DNA from 2 places in the Pseudarthrobacter sp. MOO14 genome. Region 1 is predicted to be linked to the other one. Evidence: riboswitches for the same ligand, from Rfam matches in the RefSeq annotation. Region 1 holds a riboswitch; the other holds the start of a gene.
What was found. Region 1 has a riboswitch for glycine ahead of gcvP (aminomethyl-transferring glycine dehydrogenase). Riboswitches for the same ligand answer to the same signal wherever they lie in the genome.
Positions count from the first base shown of each region.

Region 2: another riboswitch for glycine. It lies ahead of gcvP (aminomethyl-transferring glycine dehydrogenase); the one in region 1 lies ahead of gcvP (aminomethyl-transferring glycine dehydrogenase).

Region 1 is NZ_CM177849.1:2,899,567-2,906,853, reverse strand. It holds gene AC4EEV_RS13585 (HNH endonuclease signature motif containing protein) at 1-414, shown strand, start outside; gene AC4EEV_RS13580 (LamB/YcsF family protein) at 612-1,361, opposite strand; gene AC4EEV_RS13575 (hypothetical protein) at 1,345-2,148, opposite strand; gene cycA (D-serine/D-alanine/glycine transporter) at 2,227-3,753, opposite strand; glycine riboswitch at 3,802-3,897, opposite strand; glycine riboswitch at 3,898-3,996, opposite strand; glycine riboswitch at 4,287-4,387, shown strand; gene gcvP (aminomethyl-transferring glycine dehydrogenase) at 4,547-7,287, shown strand, end outside.
Region 2 is NZ_CM177849.1:3,250,393-3,257,679, forward strand. It holds gene AC4EEV_RS15180 (APC family permease) at 1-798, opposite strand, end outside; gene AC4EEV_RS15185 (Dps family protein) at 1,020-1,499, shown strand; gene AC4EEV_RS15190 (MFS transporter) at 1,575-3,134, opposite strand; gene AC4EEV_RS15195 (TetR/AcrR family transcriptional regulator) at 3,218-3,754, shown strand; glycine riboswitch at 3,864-3,960, shown strand; gene gcvP (aminomethyl-transferring glycine dehydrogenase) at 4,149-7,028, shown strand; gene gcvT (glycine cleavage system aminomethyltransferase GcvT) at 7,100-7,287, shown strand, end outside.

The DNA.
Region 1 (7,287 bases):
TGCACCAACCACACCCCCGACAACGACACCGACCACCTCAACCCCTGGCACCACGGCGGCACCACCGGAACCCACAACCTGGCCCAACTCTGCCCCCGACACCACCGCCTCAAACACCACAGCACCTGGACCCCCGACCCAGCCACCAAAAACAAACCACCCGGCTGGACCTCACCCACCGGCCGACACTACAAACCCGAACAACACGACCCCCAACCAACCCACTGGCCACCAGGAACCCCGCCGGCCAGAACTAAAGCAATGCCCGTCCAATTCCACGGCGAACAGGCAGGCATTGAAGACCTCCCGCCATGGGAACCGGACGACGCCAACCTCATAGACCTCAACGACCTGTCACCGGAAGACCCCCTGTGGGTAGAGTTCTTCGAGACGCCGTTCGCCCTGTCGGAGTGACTCCGGATCAGCCGGAGGTGAAGCTGGGGCGACTTCGGTTCAGCCGGATGTGACGCTGGGGCGACCCCGGTTCAGCCGAAGTAACCCAGGCCCGGTCAGAGTGACTCCGGTACAGCCGGACGTGACGCTGAGGCGATTCCGGTCAGCTGCGGTGCCGCTGGAGCAGCTAAGCCGGCATGCCCTACGGCTGCAGGCTCCTAGGCGAAGGACTCCAGCCCGACGCCGGCTGCCTCAAGCCCTGCCCTGATCCGGACCGCCATCTCTACGGCGTCAGGAGTCCCACCGTGAATGCACAGGGAGTCCGGCCGGACCGCAATGACAGTTCCGTCCGCGGCCGCCACTTCGCCTCGCGTAGCCAGGCGAACAGCCCGTTCGACAACCGCATCAACGTCGTACAGGACGGCATCGTCCTCGGAAAGCGGCACCAGGCTGCCATCGGCGCGGTAGGCACGGTCGGCGAAGGCCTCGACGAACACCGGGTGCCCCGCTTCCTTGGCCTGCTTGAGCAGCTCCGAGCCGGGGAAGCCCAGGATGGGCAGGCCGGGATCGTAGGCGTTGACGGCCGCCACCACGGCGGAGGCTTGCTCGGCGTCATGGATCACCGCTTCATACAGGGCTCCGTGCGGCTTGACGTAGTCCACAGAGGCACCCACCGCATGCGCTACGCCGTCGAGCGCCCCCAGTTGGTACAGCACGTCACCGAAGAGCTCATCAAAACTCATGTCCAGCGCGCGGCGGCCGTAGCCGGCCAGATCGCGGTAGCCGAGGTGGGCCCCGACGGTGACATCCAGTTCGTAGGCGGCCCTGCAGCTGTCCAGCATGGTGATGGGGTCACCGGCGTGGAGGCCGCACGCCACGTTTACGCTGGTGGCCATCTGGAACATCGCCGGATCGCCTCCTGCCGTCCAGGAGCCGAATGATTGCCCTACGTCAGCGTTGAGATCCAAGTGTGTTGCCTTCCAGCGTCAGGTTGTCCGGCGCGGCAGCGGCGGTCAGCTCGCCGGGAATGGTGTCCGGCATCGGCCCAAAAGCCTCGCGGGCGTTCCTGGCCACTGCGCGGCCCATCATGAGGTTACCGGCTCCACCCACAACAGCCCCTATCCCGAAGGGCAGGGCGCGGCCAAATAACGCAGTGCCCTGCCGCTTCAGGAGGTTCTTCAGGAAGGCCGACTGGATCCGCTTACGGACGCTCCCGAATCCCGGCACCACCATCGACTTGGACAGAACGCTCCCCCAGGCATTGCCTGCGCTGTTGCCGGCTGCCTGGCCGCTGAGGGTCCCCAGCAGCGCAGTGCCCTCTTCGCCGAGCATGATGGCCATGACCATGGTGCCGGCTTTCTCCGGGTTGGTCAGCCTGATGCCGTGCAGTTCAGCCAGCGACGTTGCGTAAAGGGCCGTGGCTTCCAGGAAGCCAACGGTGGCGGCCGCGGAAAGTCCCAGCGACGCCACGGTTCCAACGCCGGGGACGACGGCGGTGGCACCCACCAGGGCGCCTCCTCCGGCGACAGCCCGGAGGTAGTCGCGTTCCGCGATGTCTGCCAACTGCGCGGCTGTTGCCCGCGGATGCTTCTTCTGGAGCCTCCGGATGTAGCCCACCACCAAAGGCCGCTGGATCTGCACGGCCTTCAGGATCATGTTGTGAACGCCGGGCTTGGGCTTGCCCTGGGCGTCAAACATCGCGTTATGGGCGGTTTCCTGTGCGATACGGAGTGCGGGGTTGCTGCGCCGGGCCATGGTCACCTTCATTCAAATCGACCTGCAGCGCGTGGCTGCCGTGTCATCCCATCCTAAGTGGATAAACACTAAGCATGCTTACACTTTTTGGGCCGGCTCTTCTGCGTCCGCGCGTTCGCCGCGGCGACCGGCGGCCTCGTCGGCCCGAAGCTCGGCCCGGAAGACCTCGAAGCGGGCCAGGTGCGCGGGACGGCGCCGGAGAATGGCCCACGCCACGCCGAGGATGACGAACCAGACGGGAGTCACCAGCAGGGCAGCGAGCGTGTCGGGCTGGGTGGTCAGGGCCCAGAGAACGAAGGCGAAGAACGCGTACACCACCCACACGGCGGGGATGCCACCGGGCATCTTGAACTTCGAGGCCGCGTGCAGGTGCGGGCGGCGACGCCGGAAAGAGATGTAGCTCGCGAGGATGATCGACCAGACAAAGACGAAGCAGACGGCCGACACGGTGGTCACCATTTCAAAGGCCATGCCAACATCCTGGCCCGCATACATGAGTACGACGCCGGACAGCAGCAGGACGCAGGACAGGAACAGCGCGTTGCTGGGCACCTTCCTCGTGGAGAGCCGGCTGAAGACACCGGGGGCGTCGCCTTCCTGGGCCAGGCCGAAGACCATGCGGGACGTGGAGTAGATGCCGGAGTTCGCAGAGGACATCGCCGAAGTGAGGACCACCAGGTTGACCACCGTGGCCGCGGCGCCGAGGCCGGCCAGGGAGAACATCCCGATGAAGGGGCTGTGGCCGGCGGCGAACTGGGTCCACGGGGTGACTGCCATGAGGATGACCAGCGCGCCGACATAGAAGAGCAGCACGCGGACGGGGATGGCGTTGATGGCCCTGGGCAGCGTGCGCTCGGGATTCTTGGCCTCGGCGGCGGTGGTGCCCACCAGTTCGATGCCCACGAAGGCGAATACTGCAATCTGGAATCCGGCCACAAAGCCCATGAACTCATTGGGGAAGAACCCGCCATGGCTCCACAGGTTGGTGAAGCTAGCCGTGCCCGCGTCGCTCTGGAAACCGGTGAAGATCATGAAAAGTCCCACGATGATCAGGGCCGCGATGGCGACGATCTTGATGAGGGCGAACCAGAACTCTGTCTCGCCGAACGCCTTGACCGTGGCGAGGTTCAGCAGCAGCAGGATGCCCACCGTGGCCAGGCCCGGGATCCAAAGCGGCAGCGCCGGCCAAAGTTCTTTTGAGTACCCGGCGATGGCGATGACGTCCGCGATTCCGGTGATCACCCAGCAGAACCAGTACGTCCACCCGGTGAAGAAGCCTGCCCACGGACCCAGGAGGTCGGCGGCGAAATCACTGAAGGACTTGTAGTTCAGGTTGCTCAGCAGCAACTCGCCCATGGCCCGCATGACGAAGAAAAGCATGAAGCCGATGATCATGTACACGAAGATCACGGAAGGTCCGGCGGCGGAAATGGTCTTGCCGGAACCCATGAACAGGCCTGTGCCGATCGCGCCACCAATGGCGATGAGCTGGATATGCCGGTTGGTGAGTTGCCGTTCCAGGTGGGGAGGCCCGCTGCGGGCCGCCGTGGCAGCACCCTGGCCGCGGGCTGGTTCGCTGTTGGACGTGGGGGGATGAATCGCCATGAGGAACTCCATCGATAAAGCGGCTTTTGGAGCCGCAAAGATTTGGTTCCTCCCCGCTCTGTTGTGGACCTGAGAGTTTCCGCAGCCAAAGCCGCTTGCACCGTCGGTGAGCCAAGGTCATGCCCGGCTGCTTTCCAGAGTTGCCTGTCCGCGGCGGTACGTGGGCCTGAGAGTTTCCTGGGGAGGGTTTGCTCCTACGGCGCCTGCTGGGTGTACCCGGCAGGACTCTCCCGCCGCAGGTCGAAGGCGTATTCAGTTGGAGGTCGGCGGCTTTTTGGGCCGCCGCCGGGCATGCACGGGACAGGCGCCGACTGGTAGGCCGCTCCGGATACGCTGAGCCAGCCACCGGCGGCGCCAATCCCGGGTTCAGTGTGGTGTCCGTCACGATCGAATGTCAAACCCCTTCCGACACAAGCGGGGAACGAAGGCGTCACGCGCCCAGTCAAGCCCCTCACCGCACCTGGCCGATTTGCCAATGACGGGTTCGTCCCGATACCTTGTGAGCCGAATCACCCACATTTGAATAAGCCTTTCGAGCTGTGACGGGAGAGTCCTCCCGGCGAATCACCGGGCAGGCGCCGTAGGAGCAAATCCTCCCCAGGAATCTCTCAGGCCCATGTACCGTCACGGCGAGGCGACTCTGGAAAGCAACCAGGCTCCGGCCTGGTTCACCGACGGTGCAAGCGGTCCCCTGCCACCAGCAGGCAACGCGGAATCTCTCAGGTCCAATACAGAGCGGGGAGGAACCCATCCCACGCCGTGCCACCCTGGCCGGCCAGACCTGGAGTTTCTCATGACGATTCAGTCGCTTCCAACATCCTTCGTGGACCGCCATATCGGCGCGCGCCGCCAGGCCGACGTCGACACCATGCTCAAGGCCGTGGGATACGACAGCGTGGACGGCCTGGTTGACGTGGCCGTCCCCGCGTCCATCCGGCAGGAAACTGCGCTCAAGCTGACCGACGCCCTCAGCGAGGTTGAAGTCCTCACGGAACTGCGGAAGCTTGCCGCGAAGAACAAGACTGCCGTCCAGATGATCGGCCAGGGCTACTACGACACCGTGACGCCGCCGGTGATCCGCCGCAACATCCTGGAATCCCCGGCCTGGTACACCGCCTACACCCCGTACCAGCCGGAAATCTCGCAGGGCCGGCTTGAGGCGCTGCTGAACTTCCAGACCATGGTGCAGGACCTGACGGCGCTCCCGATAGCCAACGCTTCCTTGCTGGATGAAGCCACCGCCGTGGCCGAGGCCGTGCTCCTGATGCGCCGCGCCAACAAGTCCGCGGCAGCCAAGGACGGCAAGACGGTCCTGGACATCGACGTACTTCCGCAGACCATCGCTATTGTCAGGGGCCGTGCGGAGGCGCTGGGCTTCGAGGTGGAGGTCGCGGACCTGTCCAAGGGCCTGCCCGAGGGCGACATCAATGGCGTCGTGCTGCAGCAGCCCGGGGTCTCCGGCCGGGTGTGGGACCAGTCCGCCGTGATCACCGCTGCCAAGGACCGGGGCGCGCTGGTCACGGTGGCTGCGGACCTGCTGGCCCTGACCCTGATTACCCCTCCGGGCGAGCAGGGCGCGGACATTGCTGTCGGCTCGGCCCAGCGTTTTGGTGTGCCGTTGTTCTTTGGGGGGCCGCACGCCGCCTACATGGCCGTCCGAAAGGGCCTGGAACGTTCCCTGCCCGGCCGCCTGGTTGGGGTGTCCAAGGACGATGCCGGCGTTCCCGCTTACCGCCTGGCTTTGCAGACCCGCGAGCAGCACATCCGCCGCGAGAAGGCCACATCCAACATCTGCACCGCCCAGGCGCTGCTGGCCATCGTGTCCTCCTTCTACGCCGTTTACCACGGCCCCGACGGCCTGAAGGCGATCGCAGAGACCGTCCACCACAAGGCCAGGGTCCTGGCAACAGCACTCACGTCACTGGGCCGCGAACTGGTCACGGACTCCTTCTTCGACACCCTCACCGTCCGCGTTCCGGGCAAGGCCGCCAAGGTGATCACCGCCGCTGAAGCCCGCGGCATCAACCTGCGCTTCATCGATCCGGACACGGTGGGCGTCTCCGTTGATGAGACGACGACGGCGGCAACACTTTCCGCCGTCGCCGTCGCCTTTGGCGCCGGTCCGGTGGGTGACGCCCAGGGATTCGAACTGCCCGACACTATTTTGCGTTCCTCGGCCTACCTGCAGCACCCGGTCTTCAACACGCACCGGTCCGAAACCCAGCTGCTGCGTTACATCCGCAAGCTCTCGGACCGCGACCTGGCGCTGGACCGCACCATGATCCCGCTGGGTTCATGCACCATGAAGCTGAACGCCACGGCCGAGATGGAAGCCATTTCCTGGCCGGAGTTCGCCTCGATCCACCCGTTCGCCCCGGACTCCCAGACCGAAGGCTGGCGCGAACTCATCGCCGGCCTGGAAGCGGACCTCGCCGAGATCACCGGGTATGACCAGGTGTCCATCCAGCCCAACGCGGGCTCGCAGGGCGAACTCGCCGGGCTGCTCGCGATCCGCGGCTACCACCATTCCCGGGGCGAGCAGCAGCGCAACGTCTGCCTGATCCCGGCCTCGGCGCACGGCACCAACGCCGCCTCCGCCGTGCTCGCGGGCATGAAGGTGGTCGTGGTTGCCACGGCTGCCGACGGCACCATCGACCACGACGACCTGACGGCCAAGATCGAGGCCAACAAGGACGTCCTCTCGGCCATCATGATCACGTACCCGTCCACGCACGGCGTGTACGACTCCGATGTCCGCGAAGTCTGTGACGCTGTGCATGCTGCCGGCGGCCAGGTCTACGTTGACGGCGCCAACCTCAACGCACTTGTAGGGCTGGCCCAGCCGGGCCAGTTCGGCGGGGACGTGTCCCACCTGAACCTGCACAAGACCTTCTGCATCCCGCACGGCGGCGGGGGACCCGGCGTCGGGCCCGTTGCCGCCAAGGCGCACCTGGCACCGTTCATGCCGGGCGACGCGAACAAGGCGGCGCACGAAGCCGGGCACGGTGTGGCGATCTCGGCGTCCCGGTTCGGTTCGGCCGGCGTGCTGCCGATTTCGTGGGCGTACGTGAAGCTGATGGGCGGTGAGGGCCTGACCGAGGCCACCAAGTCCGCGCTGCTGGCGGCCAACTACGTCGCGTCCCGCCTGAACGAGTACTTCCCGGTCCTCTACACCGGTGAAGGCGGGCTGGTGGCGCACGAGTGCATCCTGGACCTGCGCGAACTCACGGCGAAGACGGGAGTCACGGCCGAGGACGTGGCCAAGCGGCTGATCGACTTCGGTTTCCACGCCCCCACCCTTTCGTTCCCTGTCGCGGGCACGCTGATGGTGGAGCCCACCGAGTCCGAGGACCTGGCCGAGATCGACCGCTTCATCGAGGCCATGATCACCATTCATGGCGAGATCCAGCAGGTGGCCAACGGCGACATCACCCTGGAGGCATCCCCGGTGCGCAACGCACCCCACACTGCGGCCGCCGTCGTCAGCTCTGACTGGGACCGCGCCTACCCGCGGGAGCAGGCGGCCTTCCCCGT
Region 2 (7,287 bases), 350 kb from region 1:
GCCGGCGGTCTTTTTGCCGTTGGCGGTTTCCTCATTGACCGTGAGGCAGACGTCCCAGCCCCAGTACACGAAGATCGACAGGGAGATGCCGGCGGCAACCTGGCCGAAGGTCTCGATTTTGGTGACGTCGAACCAGTCCCAGCTGAACGGGATGGCGGTCTCCGAGGTGGACCAGTTGGCGAATGCCATGGCGACGAAGAGGCCCAGCACCAGCAGCTGGAATCCCACCAGGCTGTACTGCACCATTTTGGTGGTGTGCATGCCGCGGTAGCTGACCCAGACGGCCAGTGCCACGAACACGAAGCACGTGACGACGTTGAGCGCCTTGTTGTCCGCCAGGTCTGCCAGCTCGGCGGAGCCTGTGACCTGGGACAGGAAGAGATAGAAGAAGTCGACGGCGACGCCGGCCAGGTTGGACAGCACGATGATGTTGGCGGCCAGCAGGCCCCAGCCACCCATCCAGCCGATCCAGGGGCCGAACGCTTTGGTGACCCAGGTAAAGGTGGTGCCGCTGTCCGGGGAATCGGCGTTGAGTTCCCGGTAGGCGAGCGAGACCAGGATCATGGGGATGAAACCGATCAGGAAGATGACTGGCAGTTGGAGCCCGGCTTCGTTGACGGTGGGTCCAAGCGCGCTGGTAAGCGTGTAGGCGGGGGCAATGGTTGAGATGCCCAGGACGACGACGGCCAGCAGGCCGAGCTGCCCGCCCTTGAGTCCCTTGGCGCTGACGCCGCCCGTGGACGGTGCGTGGGCGTGGGGGCCGGATTTGGAGGTACTGGTGCGGATTGTCTCTGTCATGGCACCACTTTCTGAAAGGCTGTGAGACGGAGGTCACTATATGAATGGCGTTCATTTAGTATGGGGCTGCCGGCCCTGTGATGCAAGACGCAATATGAACCACATTCGTTTATGACTGATTTCCACAATTAGTAAGCTCACTGAGAAATTTCCGGATTGCCGGCCGCGGGGCAGCCCACGGCTGGTAGCGTCAGCCATATTGGACCACTTGAGGAGGATGCATGAAAGCTTCACCGACACTGACCAACAACCTGCAGGCAGTCCTGGCCGACCTGATCGAACTCCACATCCAGGGCAAGCAGGCGCACTGGAACATCGTGGGCACCAACTTCCGCGACCTGCACCTCCAGCTCGATGAGATTGTTGACGCTGCCCGCCAGTTCGCCGACGATACTGCCGAGCGGATGCGCGCCCTGCACGCCCTCCCGGACGGCCGCAGCTCCACCGTTGCCGAAACCACCAGCCTGGCCCAGTTCCCTGACGGGCTGATCAGCACTGCGGACGCCATTGAGCGGATCGTTGCCGCCATGGAAGCCGCCGTGGGCACCATGCGCAAGGTCCACGACGAGGTGGATGAGGAAGATCCCACCTCCGCGGACCTTTTGCACGAGTTCATCGCCCGGCTCGAGCAGTTTGCCTGGATGGTGCAGGCTGAAAACATGAAGCCAACCGCCAAGGTGACCACTGCCGACTCCAAGTAGGCCGAGCGTCCCGCACGAGGGCGCCCGGTATCGGAACTCATCCGGCACCGGGCGCCCTTTGCGGTCCCCGTGCGGTCAGGTGGCCTTGGGTACCTTCCGCAGCACGACGGCGGCGAGGACTGCCGCCGTCGCCATCAGTACCAGCCCAATTGCCGCCGTGATGTGCACGCCGGAATCGAACGCCGCCGCCGCAGCGTCCCGGACCGCGTCCGCCAGCGGGCCGGGCAGGACGGCGGCCGCTTCCATGGCGCCGGCCAGCGTTTCCCCGGCGTTGTGCAGCGAGGCGCCCGGGAGCATGCCATCCAATCCGGCCGGGAGGCGCAGATTGTGCTGGTAGGAGGCCGTCAGGATGGAGCCAAGGACGGCCGTCCCCAGCAGTGAGCCCACCTCGTAGCCGGTTTCGGAGATCGCCGCGGCGGCCCCTGACTTTTCCGGCGGCGCGGAGCCCAGGATGAGGTCATTCGAAATGGTTTCTGCCGTGCCCACGCCCAGCGCCAGGACCAGGAGCGCTGCCAGCAGCAGCGCGGGTCCGCCGTCGTGGTTTCCAAACGCCACCAGGGTGTATCCCGTGGCGCTGAACGCCAGCCCCGCCGCCACCACGTACCCAGGGCGGACCTTGCGAACCAGCGGCACCACCACCAAGCCGGCCACCACCGTGGCTGCCAGCGCCGGAATCATCGCCACGCCCGCGGCTGACGGGCTCAGGCCCTCAAGGAGCTGGAGGTGCTGGGCAAGGAACAGGATGAAGCCGTTGAAGGAAAACAGGGCCAGGATGTTGGCGCTGATGGCCATGCTGAACACCCGGTTCCGGAACAGCGACATATCCAGCAGGGGGTGTTCCAGGCGGTGCTGGCGCCGCACGAACACCACGCCCATCGCCATGCCGAACGCCATGCTGCCAAGGCCCGCCAGGCCTGGACCTTCGGTGGCAACATCCTTGATGCCGTAGACCATGGGGACCATCACCAGCATGGACAACAGGATGCTCGGGACGTCCACTCTTCCCGGCGACGGGTCCTTGGATTCCGGGATCAAAGTTCGGCCCAGTGCCAGCAGGGGAACCATCAGGGGCACCGCCACCAGGAACACGGCGCCCCACCAGAAATGCTCCACCAGCCAGCCGCCGAAGATCGGCCCCAAGGCTGCGCCGCCGGAGAATCCGGCAGCCCAGATGGCGACGGCCATCCGCCGGCGGTTGGGCTCCGGGAAGATGTTGCGGATCAGCGACAAGGTGGAGGGCATCAGCATCGCCCCGAAGAACCCCAGTGCGGCCCGTCCGGCGATCAGCCACTCCGCGGAGGGCGCAAAAGCCGTTGCGGCGGACAATCCGGCGAAGCCCGTGCTGCCGATAATGAGCAACCGGCGCCGCCCAATCCTGTCGCCAAGGCTTCCCATCGATACCAGGAGACCGGCCAATACCAGTGGATAAGCGTCAATAATCCACAACACGTGCACGCCGGAGGGTTCCAGGGCGCGGGTGATGGCGGGCAGGGCGAATGTCAGGGCGGTATTGTCCACGGCGACGAGCAGTACCGGGAACATCAGCAGCCCCAGTGCGAGCCAGTCGCGCCGCGGGGACCGCCCGGCCGCTCCGCCGCTGCGTGCAGGCGCCGAGGTCGAAGGGGAAGTCGTCATAAAATAACTATACCGTCCAGACGGTACAGTTTAAAACCTTGCCGTTTCCCTTTTCGACGCCGGCGGAGGGCATGATGGGAAGCATGCCCCGAAAGCCTGTAGCCCGTGATGCGGTCCTTGACGCCTTCGAAACCCTCTTGATCGACGTGGGGGAGCGGGCGGCCACGCTCGACGCGGTGGCCAAAAAGGCAGGCGTGTCCAAGGGGGGACTGCTGTACCACTTCCCCAACAAGGAAGCGCTCATCGAAGTGCTGCTGGACCGCCTGGACGGGCTGGCCAAAGAGGACGCCGACGCCATGGCCGCGGCCGCCGAGGGGGCGGCGGCCTACTTCATCCGCTCCTCCGTCTGGGCGGACACTCCGCTGGACCGGGCCATCGTTGCCGCCACCAGGCTGGCGGAAGTGGCGCACCAGGAAACGCGGCGCCGTTTCGCGGCCATCCAGCAGCGGTGGCTGGACGAGATCGCGGCCGACGTGGGGCCGGGGCTGGCCAAAGCGGTCTTGTATATGGGGGACGGGCTGTATTTCAACGCCATGTTGTCCGTGGGCCCGGCGCCGCAAGGGGGAGCGGCGGCTGACGTGGAGGAACTCCTGGCGGCCCTTGAGCGGCTTCGCAGGTAGCCTCCGCCATTTGCCGGGAAGGGTTGCGGCATAGGACAATGGAATGTTGTGAGGGCTGTCACCGGCCCGCATGATCCAGCCCATGGCTGGTTTACAAGTGAATAGCCTTTGATCTGCGGCGGGAGAGTTCTGCCGGTGTACAGGCAGGCGCCGTAGGAGCAAATCCTCCCCAGGAATCTCGCAGGCCCCCGTACCGCCGCGGCGAGGCGCCTCTGGAAAGCAGCAGGCGGTTCCCATGACCCCCATCGGGGATTCGGAGCCGGTGTGCTCACCGACGGTGCAAGCGGGTCCTGCCAGGCAGGCACCGCGGAAACTCTCAGGTCCAATACAGAGCGGGGAGGAACCCGAATCGCTGTGGCGTACCCTGCGCCGCCTGAGTAAATGGAGTTCCTTCGTGCCGGTTAGCCCAGCCTCCACCACTTTCGTCGACCGCCATATCGGTGCGCGCCGCCAGGCCGACGTCGATACCATGCTCAAAGCCGTTGGCTACGACACTGTCGACTCACTGGTTGACACCGCCGTCCCCAAGGTCATCCGTCAGGAATCTGCCCTTCGCCTGCAGGACGCCCTCAGCGAGGTTGAAGTCCTCACGGAACTGCGGAAGCTTGCCGCGAAGAACAAGACGGCAGTCCAGATGATCGGCCAGGGTTACTACGACACCGTGACGCCGCCGGTGATCCGCCGCAACATCCTGGAATCCCCGGCCTGGTACACCGCCTACACCCCGTACCAGCCGGAAATCTCGCAGGGCCGGCTCGAGGCACTGCTGAACTTCCAGACCATGGTGCAGGACCTGGTGGGACTGCCCATCGCCAACGCCTCGCTGCTGGATGAAGCCACCGCCGTGGCCGAGGCCGTGCTCCTGATGCGCCGCGCCAACAAGTCCGCGGCAGCGAAGGACGGCAAGACGGTGCTCGACATCGACGTTCTTCCGCAGACCATCGCCATCGTGCAGGGTCGCGCCGAGGCGCTGGGCTTCGAGGTGGAGGTCGCCGACCTGTCCAAGGGCCTGCCCGACGGCGCCATCAATGGCGTCGTGCTGCAGCAGCCCGGGGTCTCCGGCCGGGTGTGGGACCAGTCCGCCGTCATTACCGCTGCCAAGGACCGCGGCGCGCTGGTTACGGTGGCTGCGGACCTGCTGGCCCTGACACTGATCACACCTCCGGGCGAGCAGGGCGCGGACATTGCCGTTGGCTCGGCCCAGCGCTTTGGTGTGCCGTTGTTCTTTGGGGGGCCGCACGCCGCCTACATGGCTGTCCGCAAGGGCCTGGAACGTTCCCTGCCCGGCCGCCTGGTTGGGGTGTCCAAGGACGACGCCGGCGTTCCCGCTTACCGCCTGGCTTTGCAGACCCGCGAGCAGCACATCCGCCGCGAGAAGGCCACGTCCAACATCTGCACCGCCCAGGCGCTGCTGGCCATCGTTGCGTCCATGTACGCGGTGTACCACGGCCCGGACGGGCTGAAGGCGATCGCGGAAACGACGCATGGCCACGCCCGTACCCTCGCCGCGGCGCTCAAGGCCGCCGGCCTGGATGTCCTGCACACTTCCTTCTTCGACACCCTGACGGTCCGTGTTGCCGGCCGTGCGTCAGCAGTGATTTCCGACGCCGAGGCCCGCGGCATCAACCTGCGGCCCATCGACTCCGACACCGTAGGCATCTCCCTCGACGAAACCACGACGCCGGCCATCGTCGCGCAGGTCGCCGACGTCTTCGGCGCCCCGGTTGCCGAGGGACACAGCGCGGGCCAGGGCTTTGGGCTGGAGGCCGGCGTCGAGCGTTCTTCCGCCTACCTGCAGCATCCGGTGTTCAATACGCACCGGTCTGAAACCCAGTTGCTGCGTTACATTCGGAAGCTCTCGGACCGTGACCTGGCGCTGGACCGGACGATGATTCCGTTGGGTTCGTGCACGATGAAGTTGAACGCGACGGCTGAGATGGAGGCCATTTCCTGGCCGGAGTTCGCCTCGATCCACCCGTTCGCCCCGGATTCCCAGACCGAGGGCTGGCGCGAACTCATCGGCGGCCTGGAAGCGGACCTGGCCGAGATCACCGGGTATGACCAGGTGTCCATCCAGCCCAACGCGGGCTCCCAGGGCGAACTCGCCGGCCTGCTGGCGATCCGCGGCTACCACCACTCCCGGGGCGAGCAGCAGCGTACCGTGTGCCTGATCCCGGCCTCGGCGCACGGCACCAACGCCGCCTCCGCCGTCCTGGCCGGGATGAAGGTGGTGGTGGTTGCCACCGCCGCTGACGGGACGATCGACCACGAGGACCTGACGGCCAAGATCGAGGCGAACCGGGACGTCCTGTCGGCCATCATGATCACCTACCCCTCCACCCACGGCGTGTTCGATGGGGATGTCCGCGAAGTCTGCGACGCCGTCCACGCCGCGGGGGGCCAGGTCTACATCGACGGGGCGAACCTGAACGCCCTGGTGGGGCTGGCCCAGCCGGGCCGGTTCGGCGGGGACGTCTCGCACCTGAACCTGCACAAGACCTTCTGCATCCCGCACGGCGGCGGGGGACCCGGCGTCGGGCCCGTTGCCGCCAAGGCGCACCTGGCACCGTTCATGCCGGGGGACGCGAACAAGGCCGCGCACGAGCCCGGGCACGGTGTGGCGATCTCGGCGTCCCGGTTCGGTTCGGCCGGCGTGCTGCCGATTTCGTGGGCGTACGTGAAGCTGATGGGCGGGCAGGGCCTGACCGAGGCCACCAAGTCCGCGCTGCTGGCCGCGAACTATGTCGCGTCCCGCCTGAACGAGTACTTCCCGGTCCTCTACACCGGCGAGGGCGGGCTGGTGGCGCACGAGTGCATCCTGGACCTGCGCGAACTCACGGCGAAGACCGGCGTGACGGCCGAGGACGTGGCCAAGCGGCTGATCGACTTCGGTTTCCACGCCCCCACCCTGTCCTTCCCCGTCGCGGGCACGCTCATGGTGGAACCCACCGAGTCCGAGGACCTGGCCGAGATCGACCGCTTCATCGAGGCCATGATCACCATCCGCCAGGAAATCGACCAGGTGGCCAACGGCGACTTCGCCGTCACCGACTCACCGCTGCGGCACGCACCCCACACGGCCGCCGCCGTCGTCTCCTCTGACTGGGACCGCGCCTACCCGCGGGAGCAGGCAGCGTTCCCGGCCCACCACAAGCAGGACAAGTACTTCCCGCCCGTCGGCCGGATCGACGGCGCCGCCGGCGACCGCAACCTCATCTGCTCCTGCCCGCCCCTCGAAGCGTTCGAGGACAGCACAGCCGGGTTCGAGAACTAGACCGCTCCGGTGGTTGAGCCGGCCGGCACCCGGTTTCGACCAGCTCAACCACCGCTCCCAAAGGACTTTCAATGACTGAGAAGTACACCGCGCTCTACGACGAGCATAAAAAGCTCGGCGCCTCCTTCACGGACTTTGGCGGCTGGCAGATGCCGCTGAAGTACAGCTCCGAACTGGCCGAACACCACGCGGTCCGCAAGGCCGCCGGGCTGTTCGACCTCTCCCACATGGGAGAAGTCTGGGTGACCGGCCCCGAGGC